One region of the Clostridium algidicarnis genome, then DNA from elsewhere that is predicted to be linked to it. Evidence: a T-box and tRNA genes for the amino acid it is inferred to sense, from the RefSeq annotation. Region 1 holds a T-box; the other holds one or more tRNA genes.
What was found. A T-box is a leader RNA that pairs with one kind of tRNA and senses whether it is charged. The one in region 1 lies ahead of proS (proline--tRNA ligase), so its partner is inferred to be a tRNA-Pro.
Positions count from the first base shown of each region.

Region 2: it has a tRNA-Pro gene. The T-box ahead of proS (proline--tRNA ligase) is inferred to sense a tRNA for this amino acid. The anticodon was not compared.

Region 1 covers NZ_JNLN01000001.1:891,190-899,016, reverse strand. Annotated here, with positions in the region: gene BV55_RS0104480 (pro-sigmaK processing inhibitor BofA family protein) at 64-324, shown strand; gene proS (proline--tRNA ligase) at 583-2,019, opposite strand; T-box leader at 2,172-2,385, opposite strand; gene BV55_RS0104470 (NADP-dependent glyceraldehyde-3-phosphate dehydrogenase) at 2,831-4,300, shown strand; gene BV55_RS14800 (sensor histidine kinase) at 4,442-5,650, opposite strand; gene BV55_RS0104460 (hypothetical protein) at 5,969-7,189, shown strand; gene BV55_RS0104455 (response regulator transcription factor) at 7,205-7,827, shown strand, end outside.
Region 2 covers NZ_JNLN01000001.1:1,422,538-1,430,364, forward strand. Annotated here, with positions in the region: gene BV55_RS0107030 (LicD family protein) at 27-914, shown strand; gene BV55_RS0107035 ([Fe-Fe] hydrogenase large subunit C-terminal domain-containing protein) at 1,029-2,375, opposite strand; tRNA gene BV55_RS0107040 (tRNA-Pro) at 2,635-2,710, opposite strand; gene BV55_RS0107045 (hypothetical protein) at 2,873-3,172, shown strand; gene BV55_RS0107050 (peptidoglycan bridge formation glycyltransferase FemA/FemB family protein) at 3,237-4,574, opposite strand; gene BV55_RS0107055 (hypothetical protein) at 4,739-4,939, shown strand; gene BV55_RS0107060 (hypothetical protein) at 4,990-5,178, shown strand; gene BV55_RS0107065 (C40 family peptidase) at 5,363-6,586, shown strand; gene BV55_RS0107070 (tRNA1(Val) (adenine(37)-N6)-methyltransferase) at 6,932-7,702, shown strand; gene rsmI (16S rRNA (cytidine(1402)-2'-O)-methyltransferase) at 7,756-7,827, shown strand, end outside.

The sequences.
Region 1 (7,827 bases):
GAAATAATTAAGAGCAATTTAATAGAAAGGCGGTGAGCTCCTTATAATAGTTAAGGAGATATTATGGTAATTGAAAGTGTAATTGCGTTCATTGTAGCTTTAATATTATTATTTATAATAGTTAAGTTATTTTCCTGGCCTTTAAAGATATTATTTAAATTAATCATCAATGGTGTACTTGGAGCATTGACTTTACTATTAGTTAACTTTATTGGAGGACACTTTGGAGTAACAGTGGGTATTAATGCAGTAACAGCATTAATAACAGGATTCTTTGGTGTTCCTGGAGTAATATTTTTAGTTATATTCAAAAACTTTTTATAAGAAAAAATGATTAAAAATGTTATACATGAAATTAAGTCTAACATAGATCAAGTCTAACATAGATCAAGTGATTCTTAGAAGAACTTATCCAGGGGCGTAGCAGCTGTCATATCCCACCTTGAAGAGGAGAGGGGTGTTACGGATGGTAGCCATCGGATAAATTGCTTTAATATAGAACTTAACCATATTATTATAAAAGCTCGGTATATATCTTAAATAGGATATATGCCGAACTTTTAAAGTTATGAAATTTTAATATTAATAAGCTTTTCCCCAATATACCAAATGAGTGGCATCTTTGCCACAACATACACATTTATCAGATAAATGTTCTTGATTAAAAGGCATACATCTTGAAGATGTTCCTGCTATTTCTTTAATTTTCTCTTCGCAAGCTGTTTCTCCACACCACATAGATTTTATAAATCCAGGTTTAGTATCAGCTATCTCTTTAAATTCATCCATAGTTGTAGCTGAATAAGTCTTTTCATCTCTTAAAGCCTTTGCCTTTTCAAAAAGAGACTTTTGTATATCTTCTAATAATTCTTCTAGTTTCACTTCTAATTCATCTATTGATACTACTAGCTTTTCACGATTATCTCTTCTTACTAGTACTACTTGGTTATTTTCAATGTCTTTTGGGCCAACTTCTAAACGAACAGGAATTCCCTTCATCTCATATTCATTAAACTTCCATCCTGCCATTTTATCTGAATCATCAAGTTTTACTGAAGCTACCTTAGAAATTCTATCCTTTAATTCTCGAGCTTTCTCTAGGACCCCTTCTTTATGTTGAGCAATAGGTACTATAACAACTTGAATTGGTGCTATCTTTGGAGGTAGTACAAGTCCACTATCATCCCCATGAACCATTATTATAGCGCCTATAAGTCTTGTAGTAACACCCCAAGAGGTTTGATGAACATATTGAAGAACACCATTTTTATCTGTATATTGTATGTTAAAAGCTTTCGCAAAGTTATCTCCAAAGTTATGTGAAGTTCCATTTTGAAGCGCTTTACCATCGTGCATTAAACTTTCTATTGTATAGGTAGATGTAGCTCCTGCAAATTTTTCTGTTTCTGTTTTTTGACCTTTAATTACAGGCATTGCAAGAACATTTTCGCAAAAGTCTGCATATACATTTAACATCTTTATAGTCTCTTCTTCAGCATCTTCTTGTGTGGCATGGGCAGTGTGACCTTCTTGCCATAAAAACTCGGTGGTTCTTAAAAATGGGCGAGTGGTTTTTTCCCATCTAACTACAGAACACCACTGGTTATATAGTTTTGGTAAGTCGTTGTAAGATTGAATTATCTTTGAGTAGTGTTCACAAAATAATGTTTCTGAAGTAGGGCGTACACATAATCTTTCGGTTAATTCTTCTTCACCACCATGGGTAACCCAAGCTACTTCAGGAGCAAACCCTTTAACGTGATCTTTTTCTTTTTCAAGTAAACTTTCAGGTATAAATAGTGGCATGTATACATTTTCGTGACCTGTAGCTTTGAACTTGCTATCAAGTTCTTTTTGAATGTTTTCCCAAATTGCATAACCATAAGGTCTTATTATCATGCAACCTTTAACGGTTGAATAATCTGTTAGTTCAGCTTTTTTTACTATGTCTGTATACCACTTAGCAAAGTCTTCTGACATAGGAGTTATGGATTCTACGAATTTTTTATTTTTACTCATATATTTACCTCCAATAGTTAATTTATTTAATAAGTAATATTGATTTATTAGATATTTAAGTTAATTCAATAAAGTAAATTTAAGTGCTTATCGAGTATAATTTTAACCTCTAAATATATCTATAACAACAAAAAAAGATCCTATTCATATAATGAAGGGACCATGGTCGGCGTTACCACCCTAATTAGTACACCATTAAAAGGTATACTCTCTCTTTATTATAACGGAAGAATTCCGCTGCAGCCTACTAAGATTCGGTACAGAGCTCTAAGGTTGGTTCAAAATATGTTCTTAGAAACCTTTCATCTTAAGTTTCTTTTCTGTGAAGAAGTGAATATTTTTACTTATCCTTTTCATAGCCATATATTTAATTAAAAAGTTATAATCATTTAATTAAAATATTAAGTTATAAGTTGAAAAAAGTCAATATAAACATTTGTTGCATAGTGAGAATAAATGCTATATAATAATGCTTATCAAACATTTATTAGGATATAATTGTGTCAAATTTATATAGAGGTTTCTATTTTTATCAAGTGATTCTTAGACACAGGTGGAGTTTGCTTATAAGGAATACATCTCTCCATCAAAGTCTTAGAAGAACTTATCCAGGGGCGTAGCAGCCGTAATCCCCCACCTTGAAGAGGATAGGGGTGTTACGGATGGTAGCCATCGGATAAAAAATAATATGGTTAAACTTGAATAATTATTAGAAGTAGTGAAAAACTAATTTCAAAAAGATATATGTGTAAAAGCAAAATATACAGATTAAATCAAAAGATGAAGGGGACATGATAATATGGCGAAAGACATATTTAAAAATTTAAAAGATGAAAATAAAATATACAAGAATCTTTATGATGGATATTGGGAGGAAAGTAAGTCAGGTAAATACACCGAGATTTTTTCTCCTGTAGATAATAACCTTATGGGTAAGATACAGTCAATGAATAAAGATGATATAGATAAAGCTATTATGAATTCGAAAGAGGCTCAGCTTCTGTGGCAGGAGGTTCCAGTTAACAGAAGATCAGATATATTAAATAGGGCAGCAGATATCTTATATGAAAAAGCAGAGGAACTTGCAGAAATACTTACAATGGAAATTTCAAAGGATAGGAAAAGTTCTATAGCTGAAATCCAAAGAAGTGCAGACTATATAAGATTTACTGCAGATGCAGCTAAAAGCTTAGAAGGCGAAACAATTCCAGGGGATAGCTTTCCTGGAACAAAGAAAAACAAGATTTCACTTGTTACAAGAGTACCTCTAGGAGTAGTTCTAGCTATATCCCCATTTAATTATCCAGTAAACTTATCTGTATCTAAGATAGCACCTGCACTTATGGCAGGAAATTCTGTGGTGTTAAAACCACCAACACAAGGTGCCATATCAGCATTATACCTTGCAGAAGTATTTAACATGGCAGGACTTCCTAAGGGGGTATTAAATACAATTACAGGAAGAGGTAGCGAAGTTGGAGATTACGCTGTAACGCATAAAGAAGTTGATTTCATAAATTTTACAGGAAGTACAGAGGTTGGACAACATATATCAAGTATAACTACAATGAAGCCTTTGCTTTTAGAATTAGGAGGCAAAGATGCAGCAATTGTACTTGAAGACGCAGACCTAGATATAACGGTAGATAATATAGTCTCGGGAGCTTACTCATACTCAGGACAGCGTTGTACTGCTGTTAAGAGGGTGTTAGTTGTGGAATCTGTAGCAGATGTGCTAGTAGAAAGGTTAAAAGATAAGATAAGCAAATTAAAGGTAGGAGATCCAAGAGAAGAAGGTGTAATAATAACACCGCTTATAAATAAAAGGTCAGCAGATTTTATTATGACTCTTATGGAGGATGCAGATAAAAAAGGAGCTAAACTTTTAGTCGGAGGAAAGAGAGAAGGAAATTTAATATATCCAACATTATATGATAACATCACATTAGATATGAGGCTTGCATGGGAAGAACCTTTTGGACCTATACTTCCTATAATAAGAATTAAGTCCATAGATGAAGCTATAAATATAGCAAATGAATCTATGTATGGACTACAAAGCTCTGTATTTACAAAAGATATAGATAAGGCGTTTTATATAGCTAGTAAATTAGAAGTTGGAACAGTACAAATAAACAATAAACCTGAAAGAGGTCCAGATCACTTCCCATTCCTTGGAGTTAAGTCCTCAGGTATGGGTATTCAAGGAATTAGATACTCTATAGAAGCTATGTCTAGACCAAAGGCTGTAGTTTTTAATCTTAATAATGTAGAACAATAAAATCAAGGGAAGGTATACTTGTATATATTTAGAAATGTCTTTTTATTTTTATATAAAGAGACATTTCTTTTTATTTTATAGGTAGAATATCTATATTTAAAAATAACCTTTAATTTATATGAATAGAATCTTAAATTAATTTTAAGAATATATATCAGAAAATTCTATGTTTATTTTCTCTATATTTTGTGTTTGAGAGCTTTCAAAGGTTGGTGTAGTATTTAAGTTATTTGACAGGGCACAAGGAAGATTTACTATAAATTCTGAACCATGCCCATAAGAACTTAATACATGAACGGTGCCTTTATGCATTTCCACTAGAGATTTTGTTAAGGACAACCCTATCCCACTTCCTGAGGAGTTAAGGTGAGAAGATTTTTCTGAATGACAAAATCGTTTAAAGATAATATCCTTTTTATCTTCAGGGATACCTATACCGGTGTCCTTTACGGAAATGGCAATATAATCCCCCCTATCGTATATGTTTACAAATATGGAGCCACCTTCTGGGGTAAACTTAACTGCGTTTGTAAGGAGATTTAAAACTATCCTCTCTATTTTATCAGGATCGCAAGCTATCACCTTTTCTTCTAACTCTGTATCAAATATAAGTTCTATATTTTTATCTTCTATGTAATTAGCAACGGATAATGTTATATCCTCAACTATCTTTATTATTTCGTAATCTTTAATAGAAATAGTATAAAAACCAGCATCTATTTTACTTATATCTATTAGATTATCTATAAGCCTTAATAGTCTATAACAATTTTGTTTTATCATCTTGTTATAACGCTCAAAAGATAAGTCAGTATCATTAGACAAAGATGATTTTAATCCAAGCATCTGCACAGCACTAAAGATTATGTTTATTGGAGTTCTTAACTCATGAGATACATTAGCTAAAAATTCAGTTTTACATTTATCCTTTTCAATAATATCTTTTATTTTAGAACAATTAAATTCACAATCATGTTCCATTTCATGGATTGTATTTTGAAGATCATGTAAGGAAGTGACGTTATTACATATAAGCAATGTACAATTTGTATCTTTTAAATGATAAGCTTGAAAATTGTTTATATTTCCATTGCAATTAATATTTTGTTGAAATTTATAACTATTAAGAGAGCCACATATAACTTTATCAAGATTTATTAGGTCATCATTACTTAATTGGGATTTAAATTCTTGTAAACTTACAACTTTAGATAAATTATCAGAATCGTTATTGTTATTATTTCTTGTACTAATAAAGTTATTTATAGATTTATGATTATAATAATAAATGCTTTCACTACTAGTAACTAGTGTTATATCTTCATCTAAAATTTCTAAAATACTTTTCAAATAAAGCTCACTTTTTTTTGCGGATTTTAGATTTTTAAGCGCGTAAATTAAATAAGCGATAAAAGTAATTAAAAAGATATTAATGAGCACAGAAATAAAAGTACAAATCATATTTATCCTCCTTAAAGCATTTATAAAGTTAACAAAATACGTGTGTAACTTTGAAATAAATATAAGTTACATAATGTTTAATTCGATATATAATTTCAAAATCCTCTAAAGATAAAGATAAAATATGTAATACTTTTATAAACTATTTTTAAAATTAATATGGTATTATGTTTGTATAAATAGATTTATAATATAGGAAGTGATTTTTTGATAAGTAATTCTAAAAGATTGTTTAGAATTTTAGTTGTGCTATCATTAACATTTATATTCTCAGGCTGTGATTTTTATGATGTGCCATCTTCACTTATAAGCTCACCAAAGCTTTCGGCAAATGAAGATTTTGAAGATATAGATAGTGTGGATATAGATAAATTAAGGATATTAGTGCAAAAATTTATGCCTAAAGGTGGTAAGCTACTAGAAGAAAGTAAAACTTCTGGTAAAAAGAATATATTATCTATAGATGTAGATGGAGATTTAAATAATGAGCTTATAGTGCTTTTTAAAGATGATTCTAATTTTAAAAAAGGCTTTTTTGTATTAAAAGAAAACAGTGGTGAGTGGGTAAAGATATATGAAAGGTCATTAGAGGGGAATTCTATATCAACATTAAAAACTTTAACTGTTAAGAATAAGGAGGATAAAAGACTTTTAGTAGGTTATTTAATTTCTGGTAATGCCGGTACAGATTTTTATCTGTATGATTTTAAAGATGATAATGTTAAAGAAGTTTCTATGGGTAGATGGAACAGGATGGAGATAATTAATACTCCAGATAAAGAGGAAGATAAAAACCTTGTGTTTGGAGCACAAGTTAATGAATTTAACAAAGATTACAGTAGCTATGTTATAGGATTTGATGGTGAAAAATTCTATGCAGCAGAAGATTTCTATGATGATTATTATACAAAAAATGTTGAATATTATAAAGGCGAATTAATTCAAGAAATGAATAATGAATTAATTTGGTATTATTATATAGAGTCTCAAATAAAATCAAAGCAGTATACTAAGGCATTAGAGTCTTTAAATGAAGTATTTAAGAGTAAAGAGGATAAAAATGGAGAACCTACAATTCAAGTAGGATACTTTAAGTTTTTGATATTAAAAGCGGAAGCTTTAAACGGATTAGGAGAGTACAGTCAGGCTATAGATATACTAAATAAGATTAAGAATGTAGGATCATTAAACGATAATGATTATTTTTATAATGAACCTAAAGAATATTCTACAATAGATATATATTATGAGCTTGGTGTAGCATATAAAGGATTAGGTGATAAGGTAAAATCAGAAAAATGCTTTAAGTATGCAGTTGAAGAATTTCAAAAGTTATCTTTAGATGGTTCCTTTTCTGAAAATACTACATCAAATATTTTAAAACAAGTAATATATTACCCTTTGTCAAAAGAGATAAATAACAAATAATAAAGAGGTGATTTAATGAGTAAGGTATTAATAGTTGAGGATGAAGAAAACATAAGAAGTTTTATAAAGATAAACTTAAATATAAGTGGATTTGAAGTCAGGGAAGCAGGTTCGGGAGAAGAAGCACTTATTATTTGTGAAAAAGAGAAGTTAGATCTTATAATTTTAGACATAATGCTTCCAGGCATAGATGGTTATAAAACCTGTGAGTTGATAAGAAAAGATAACCCTGAGGTTGCAATAATAATGTTAACAGCAAAAAATCAGGATATGGATAAGATAATAGGGTTAGAATTAGGTGCTGATGATTACATAACTAAACCTTTTAATCCAACAGAGCTTATATACAGGATAAAGGCTATTCTAAGAAGAAGTGGAGGAGCTACAAAGGAAGATAAGGAAAAGATAGTATTTAACGGTCCTTTATCTCTTGATGACAGATCACAAAAGGTATTTATAGAAGAGGATGAAGTTAAACTTACTTTAAAAGAGTTCCAAATAATTAAATTATTTATGTATAACCTAGATAGAGCATTTAGTCGCGATGAGCTTTTAGATAATATCTGGGGTGAGGATTTTTATGGAGATATAAAAACTGTTGATGTTCATATAAGGAGACTTAGAGAAAAGATAGAAGA
Region 2 (7,827 bases), 530 kb from region 1:
TAATTGTAATGGAGAGAAGATAAATAATGTCGATAAAAGATGAATTAAGTGCCCTAGATGATGTAGATGATCATTTATGCAGTAGAGTTAAAGAAAATAATATTAACACTATAGCTACAGCTTGCTCCTTAAAGGAAGCTCAAGGTATAATGCTAAATATACTAAAAGAAGTACACAAACTATCTGAAAAGTATGGTCTAACATATTTTATTACAGATGGAACACTTTTAGGTGCAGTAAGGCATAAGGGATTCATACCTTGGGATGACGATTTGGATATAGCAATGCCTAGAAATGATTATGAAATATTTAAAGAAGTAGCAAAAGATGAGCTACCAAAGGAGCTTTTTTTACAGACAGTAGATACAGATCCAAATTATGATTTGTACAATATACCTATGAAGATAAGACATAACAGTAGTGTGCTTATAGAAAAGGGTGAGGAAGAAAAAACCTACCATAATGGTATATATATTGACATATTTCCTCTAGATAGGGTTCCAGATACAAGATTAAAGCATGGAATCCAAAAAGGTTTATCCAAGCTTTTAATTAATATGAAAATGGATATTAGCTTTGAAGATGGTATAAATATAAAGTCTATAACAAGGTCCTTTCTTCAACTTATAGGTAAACTTATACCTTATAGGACAGTTAGAAAAATATTGTATTCTACACTAAAGTGGAGCAAGAGATCAAAATCACCTAATTTTTATTATGGAGTAGATCTTACATGGCCAAATGAGTTTAGTGAAGAGGAAATTTTCCCACTAACACTTATGGAATTTGAAGGTGAAAAGTTTTGGGGACCAAAGGATTTCAATTCTTTGCTTACAAAAACTTATGGAGATTACATGAGCCTTCCAAAAGAAGAGGAACGAGAAATGCATTCAACCTTTATAGGATTAAAATAAGAAATTAAAGATGAAACAAAAACAGATATATTTTAGCAAAACAATAAAAAGAGATAATAAAAAGCTTACAGTTTAATTTATAACTGTAAGCTTTTTATATTACTAGATTAAAGGTTAAAAATGTCTTTCAAAGATTTCTATTTTCTTTTCATCTGTGAAGTCTTTTCTAGAGGTTATATTTATTCTACCAAGGATATCATCCATTATTTCGCTATGAGTGGCTACCTTTATGGTGGAAGCTGTAGCAAAGTCATCTACAAACCTTTTACCATCTTCCTTAGGTATTAGTGCTTTAGGACCACCAACACAACCTCCAACGCAGCCCATGCCTTCTATAAAGTTAGCTTTAAGAGTTCCGTTTTTAACTTGTTCTAGCACAACCTTACATTCCTTAACGCCATTTGCTTGAATTGGATTTAATAACTTATGTTTTTCAGGATACATATCTTCAAGTGCATCGGATACTGCCTTTGATACTCCACCAGTTCTTGCATATAATCTTCCTCCCTTAGATGCATATTCCATAGAAGGAACACCAGTAAGAGTTGAAGGATTTATATCTAAGGCTTCAAATATATCACGAAGCTCATGGAAGGTTAAAACATAATCGATGTCTCCCGCAAGATCCTTTTCTTTAGCTTCAGCTTTTTTAGCTATACAAGGTCCTACAAATACAACCTTGCAATCTTTGTTTAAAGCTTTTAAAACCCTGCCAGAAGCTATCATAGGTGACACAGAAGGGGACACATATTTAACAAGGTCCGAATAAACCCTTTTTAGCATGCCTACCCACATAGGACAGCAACAAGAAGTAATCATAAGGTCTTCCTTAGTTTTTACAAGGTGATCAAATTCTACGGCTTCTTTTAAGGTTAGCATATCAGCAAAGAATGCTACCTCTACCATATCTTTAAATCCTAATTTTATAAAGGCAGCTCTTAACTGATCCATGGTAACATCTGCACCAAATTGACCAGAAATTGCAGGAGCTACAGCTGCGATTACAGGTTTATCAGATTTAAGTAAGTCTAGTACAGGTAAAAATTCCACCCTATCTACAAGGTTACCACTATCACAGGCCTCAACACAAAGCCCACAATCAGCGCAAGCTTCCATATCTATGTAAGTTGTTTTTTTAATTGGGTCCACCAATATAGCATTAAAAGGACAGACACTTTGACAGACGGTAGTTTTACCATCTTTAGAACAACTCATATCACAATCCTTTAATTTTTCTACTACTCTATTTTTTGATTGATAAGCAGTAATTGCTTTTCTTAAACTAATTATAAAGTCATCACCATAATCAATGTCCACGCCACATAAGGTGGAAATTACTTTACCCAAGGTTTCTTTATTAGTTGCCTCATCTTTAAGTAGGCTTTCTACCTGCGTATCAAAGGTATCATTATAATAACTTGAAACCAAGAGCTTAAATATATCATTGTACTTTTTATTCATAAAAATCCTCCTTCCATAGTAACAGCTTACTATAGGTCCTATTATAAGAGTTTGTCATTAACATATGAATATTATACCAATACTTGCGATTATATGACATAATTTTATATGTAACATTTTCATAAATATTCACGAAGAAAAATAGGGAATTTATAATAATTACAACTTTCCATAAGATTTAAAAATAAAACATATATAAACATGGTATTATAAAAAATAATATCAAAAAAAGAGATATAGAAAACTATATCTCTTTTTTTGGTCGGGGTGACAGGGATTGAACCTGCGACCTCATGGTCCCAAACCACGCGCGCTCCCATCTGCGCTACACCCCGCTAACAAAACTTATTATAGTACAATGTCTTTTATAAGTCAATGTATATTAATAACATTGGTGTGTGATATAATTATAAAATAAGTCTTAAGTTTAAATGGAGTTTTCTTATAGAACAATTTTGGAAATAGTATTAGTATATTATTAGAAATGAGGAATGTTTATGAAAGCCACAACAGTAGTTATGTTTGTAACCAGTATCTTCTTTATAATCTTTGGAATAATTGTTTTATCTAATAAGAAATTTCGAGAAAAGATGATAAGTTCTACAAAAAATATTAGGGATAAAGAAGGATATATAAGATTTAATGCAAAATATAATATTATTATAGGAAGTCTAGGGTTAATAGTTGCTGTAGTTGATAATTTTACATCTGAGGGTAAAATTACATTAGTAATGTTCATAGGAGTTATGCTAGGTGCTTCTTTAATGCAATCCATGAAGGTAAAAAAATATCTATAAACATAGCTTATATTAGGCTCTGTTTATAGATATTTAAGGTTATAGTCTATTTATTATTTCACGGTTACTTTTTATTTCGAAGTTTACTTCTTATTTCTTTAAATCTAGGGAATACATATTTAAAGGCATTATAAATAGGTTTTTTAATTACCAAATCAAATTCACCTATAAACTCTACAAACTTTCCATTAAAGCCTTTTTTAAATTTATATAGTCCATACAAAGGGTTTTCAGGGTTTAAATCTCCAGAAACTCCTCTAAAGTCATATAAATAGCAGCCAAGGTCTATACTGTCATTGATCATGGCGTATTGCATAAGGAAGTTTGGCATAGCATCTCTTAAAACGTCATCAGAGGCACCGTAAAGGTACCAGGCCTTGCCACCATAATATAAGTATAGAGCACCAGAGATATAGAACTCCTGGCCTTCATATGGCTTTATATCTTCCATTCTATTTTTAAAGCCTTCTATTTGTCTTTCGGACTCTTTTAGTTTATTCTCATTATCTTGAAGCTTTTTATTAAGCTTTTCTAGTTTATCTTCAGTAATATCTCCTAAGAGCTCTTTTTTAATTTCTTCAATTTTTATAACAGCTCTAGAATTTGCATCCTGCTGTTTTTTAAGCTTCTCAGTAAGCCTTTCAAGGTCTTTTGCATAACTATACTTAATCATATATAACCTAGAGAAAGGAAATAAGTCATTTATCATTTCTTTAAAATATTCCTTATTTCTAGTTATAAAGTTATCTCTTTTCCCTGTAACCACCATTATTTTATGAAATTCCTCAAGAACTTCATCTGTTATGTTAGATTTATCATAAGTTTCATAAGATAGTCCACGCTCTTCAGCAACTCTTATATTATATCTAGTTTTACTAGAAAAGTTTTTAAACACCTTCTTTTTTGCAGCTTCCTTGTCTTCAGAAGTAGGAAGGTCTAACCTAAATACAAAGTTAGGCTGAATTCCTTCAAAGTTTACAGAGTCTTTATGATTATATCCAATGCTTTGTAAAAATCCTGAAATCTTCTCACTATTATAAATTAGCTTTTCATCCTCTTTTAAATGTATGTCAGGATCTATTGTAATAAAAGCAACTTTGTTAGATTTTGAAAATTCACGAAGATATTCTGTGAATTCTATAAGTAAATCTTTATTGTTATAATCTGCCACGAAGCCCCTAGGAATATAACCTATGTAATAAGTCATTTTAGGTATTTTCCTTAAAATCATCATACAAGATAAAATCATATTATTATTATTAGAATCATATCCTGCTATATATTTAGGAATCCAATCTTTTTTTACCTTACCCCATCCGGAAGTTTGGAATATGTGACCTTTCAAATGTTCTTTGCTAAAGTTATCAATGTCATTAGGTTTAACTTCTATAAAATTATACAATCTATATAATCTCCTTTTCATCTATGTTTATCCTTATTGTACTCTTAATTTATATATAACTTGTGAATTACCTTACTATATTTTATATTAAGATAAGTCTTATTTCAAGACTAGCCAAAGTAAAAAAGACATGTCCAATATAGAGATAATTGGTGGAATTAAATATGAGTAGTGAATATAAAGAAGGGAAATGGCTAATAATTATAATAAAGCACATAAAGTGCAGTATAAAGCATAGAATAAATAAAGATCTAAATATTATAAATCATCATAATAATGAAAGATATATTGGTAAGTTTAAGAAAAATGGGCATAAAAAAGATAAAAGTTACAATGAAGTAACAATGTTCATTAAAAGTTCATAAATGCTTTATCCCCGTTTATTGGTAGATATTAGCAAAAAGGGAGGAATCTTATGAAAATGAGTAAATTTTTTTATGACGAAAAGATTTGTGCGTCTTGTAAACATTTTCAAAAAAAGAGAGCTTTAAATCCTAGATATATAGAGGTTTTAAGCGATGGTGGATATTGCAACGAAAAACAGGGGTTCTATAAAATGAACACATTAAATATGTCTACTTGTGATTTATGGAAAGGGTTATAAATACTACAAAAAGAGATAGTCATATAATCATAATAGGTGCAAGACAGGAGCCTTTGTGTACAGTCTGTAAAAAAGTGAGTTTGCTATTGTTTGAAGTTTTTATTTAGTATATAATAGTCACAGTGATGTGAAACACTAATGGGGGACTACCCCTGTATAAATAAAATTTTAGTGGGGTGGAATAGTGAATAAAAAATTAATAGCAGTCTTTATGACCATGGGGATTATCATGACTTCTGGTGTACAAGCGTTTGCAGCTCCGATTACGGATGCAGAAAAAGCAGAAATAAAGCAAGAACAACAAGAATTTGAGAAGGCAGAAGATAAGTTAAATGGATTAGAAGCTGAGCTTCAAGAGCTAGATTCACAAATTGGTGGGCTTCAAGACAAGCTAAATGAAAACAAAGCTACTATGAATCAAAAAGAAAAAGACATACAAACAATAAAGAAAGACATCGATAAGGCAACACAAGAGCTTAAAGAAAAGCAAGAAATCTTTGACACAAGAATGAGAGCAATTTATAAAAGTGGATCACCAGGATACCTAGAGCTTATTATTAAAGCTGAAGGTATGTCAGATCTTTTTTCAAAGGTTAAGGCAATAGGCAAATTAATGGATTTAGATAAAAAAATCATAGAAGAGCTTAATGACACAAAATTAGAACTTGATAATAAAAAACAAGCTTTAGATAGTGAAGTTAAATCTTTAAATGAATTAAAGATAGAAAATGAAAAGCAATTATCAGAAGTAAATATAAAAAAACAAGACCAAAAAAAGTTAGTAGACAAGGCTAAAGAAGAAAGCGACAAGATAAAAGTTAATCTTAAAGAAAAAGAAAGAAAAATCATAGCTTTTCAAAAAAATATAATTACAGATTCATCTAGTTCATCAGATGATATAAAAAGTGCCATAGCAGCACTAAGAGAAACTAGAAAAACCATCGTAGTTATTGACGAAGAAGTTGTTGATTTAATTGAAAAAGGTAAAGATGTAATTAAGAATAAAGAAGCCGCAGCTAAAGCACCAAGCATAGTTCCATCAAGAGGTGGAAGTAACGTAGCACCAGCATCAAGTAACTCCATAGTAAATTATGCTTATAATTTTATGGGAATACCTTATGTATATGGTGGTACAACACCATCAGGATTTGACTGCTCAGGATTTACTTCATATGTTTATAATGCTTTTGGATACGGAATAGGTAGGACTACCTATGATCAAATAGGTGGTGGAACTCCTGTATCCTATAATGACCTTCAACCTGGTGATTTAGTATTCACAAATGGTGTGGGACATGTTGGCATATACGTAGGTGGAGGACAGATGATTCATGCTCCACGTACAGGTAGAAATGTAGAAGTAGGCCAAATATACGGATTTAGTAGTGCTAGAAGAATTTTAAAATAGTATGTAGCTTATTATTAATAGATATCAAGTGATTCTTAGACTCAGGTGGAGTTTGCTTATAATGAATACATCTGTCCATCTTATGCTTAGAAGAACTTATAAAGGGGCGTTGTAGCCGTCATCCCACACCTTGAAGAGGATAGGGATGTTACGGATGGTAGCATGGGATAAAATATAAAGACTTTAAAAGTATGATAGTCTAAGGGGAAAAATGGGCTATCGTGCTTATTTAGGATATATTTATAATACCTAAAAAAGCTTTCGGGTTTGCCGAAAGCTTTTTTGTTAAGTTTAAAATATTAATACCATAAAATTTAGTAGGATAATAAGGGGTTGATTTAAATCATGATAGAAGATTATAAAAACTACATAAAAGAAGATGAAACTTTAGATGATCTTCAGCTTAAAGGAATACATATAATACAAAAGACAGGAGGGTTTAGATTTGGTGTAGATGCTGTACTTTTAGCAAACTTTGCAAAAACAAAAAGAAACAGTAATATAATGGATCTTTGCACCGGTACTGGAATAGTTCCACTTTTAATAGCAGGTAAAAAAGAATTTTCCAAAATAACTGCCCTGGAAATACAAAATGACATGGTAGATATGGCAAAAAGGTCTGTAATAATAAATGATCTTAAAGAAAAAGTAGATTTTAAATGTGCAGATCTAAAAGATTTAAAGTATTTAAAGACCTTAGATAAGGTAGATGTATTAACAGTAAATCCGCCATATAAGGTTTATAAGTCAGGAATCTTAAATGTAAGTGATAAGGATGCTATTGCAAGGCATGAGATAGCTTGTACATTAGAAGATGTTATAATAGCCTCTAGAATATTATTAAAGGACAATGGTCGTATGTTCATGGTACATAGACCAGAAAGGCTAGCAGACATACTGTGTACTATGAGAAAGCATAAAATAGAACCTAAGACTATAAGGCTTGTACATCCTAATAGTAAAAAGGCACCTAACATAGTTTTAGTGGAAGGGCAAAGAGATGGTGGAGCCTTCCTAAAATTTGAGCCACCCCTGTATATTTATGAGGAAAATGGAGAGTATAGCGAAGAAATAAAAAATATTTATAATGAAAATATAACGGTTAAAGGTGATTAAAATAATCTGAAGTTATTTAAAGTCATTAGAAGTTGTTGAAATAGGAGGAAGATATGGCAAAACTTTATATAGTACCAACACCAATAGGTAATTTAAAAGATATAACTTTAAGGGCATTAGAAGTA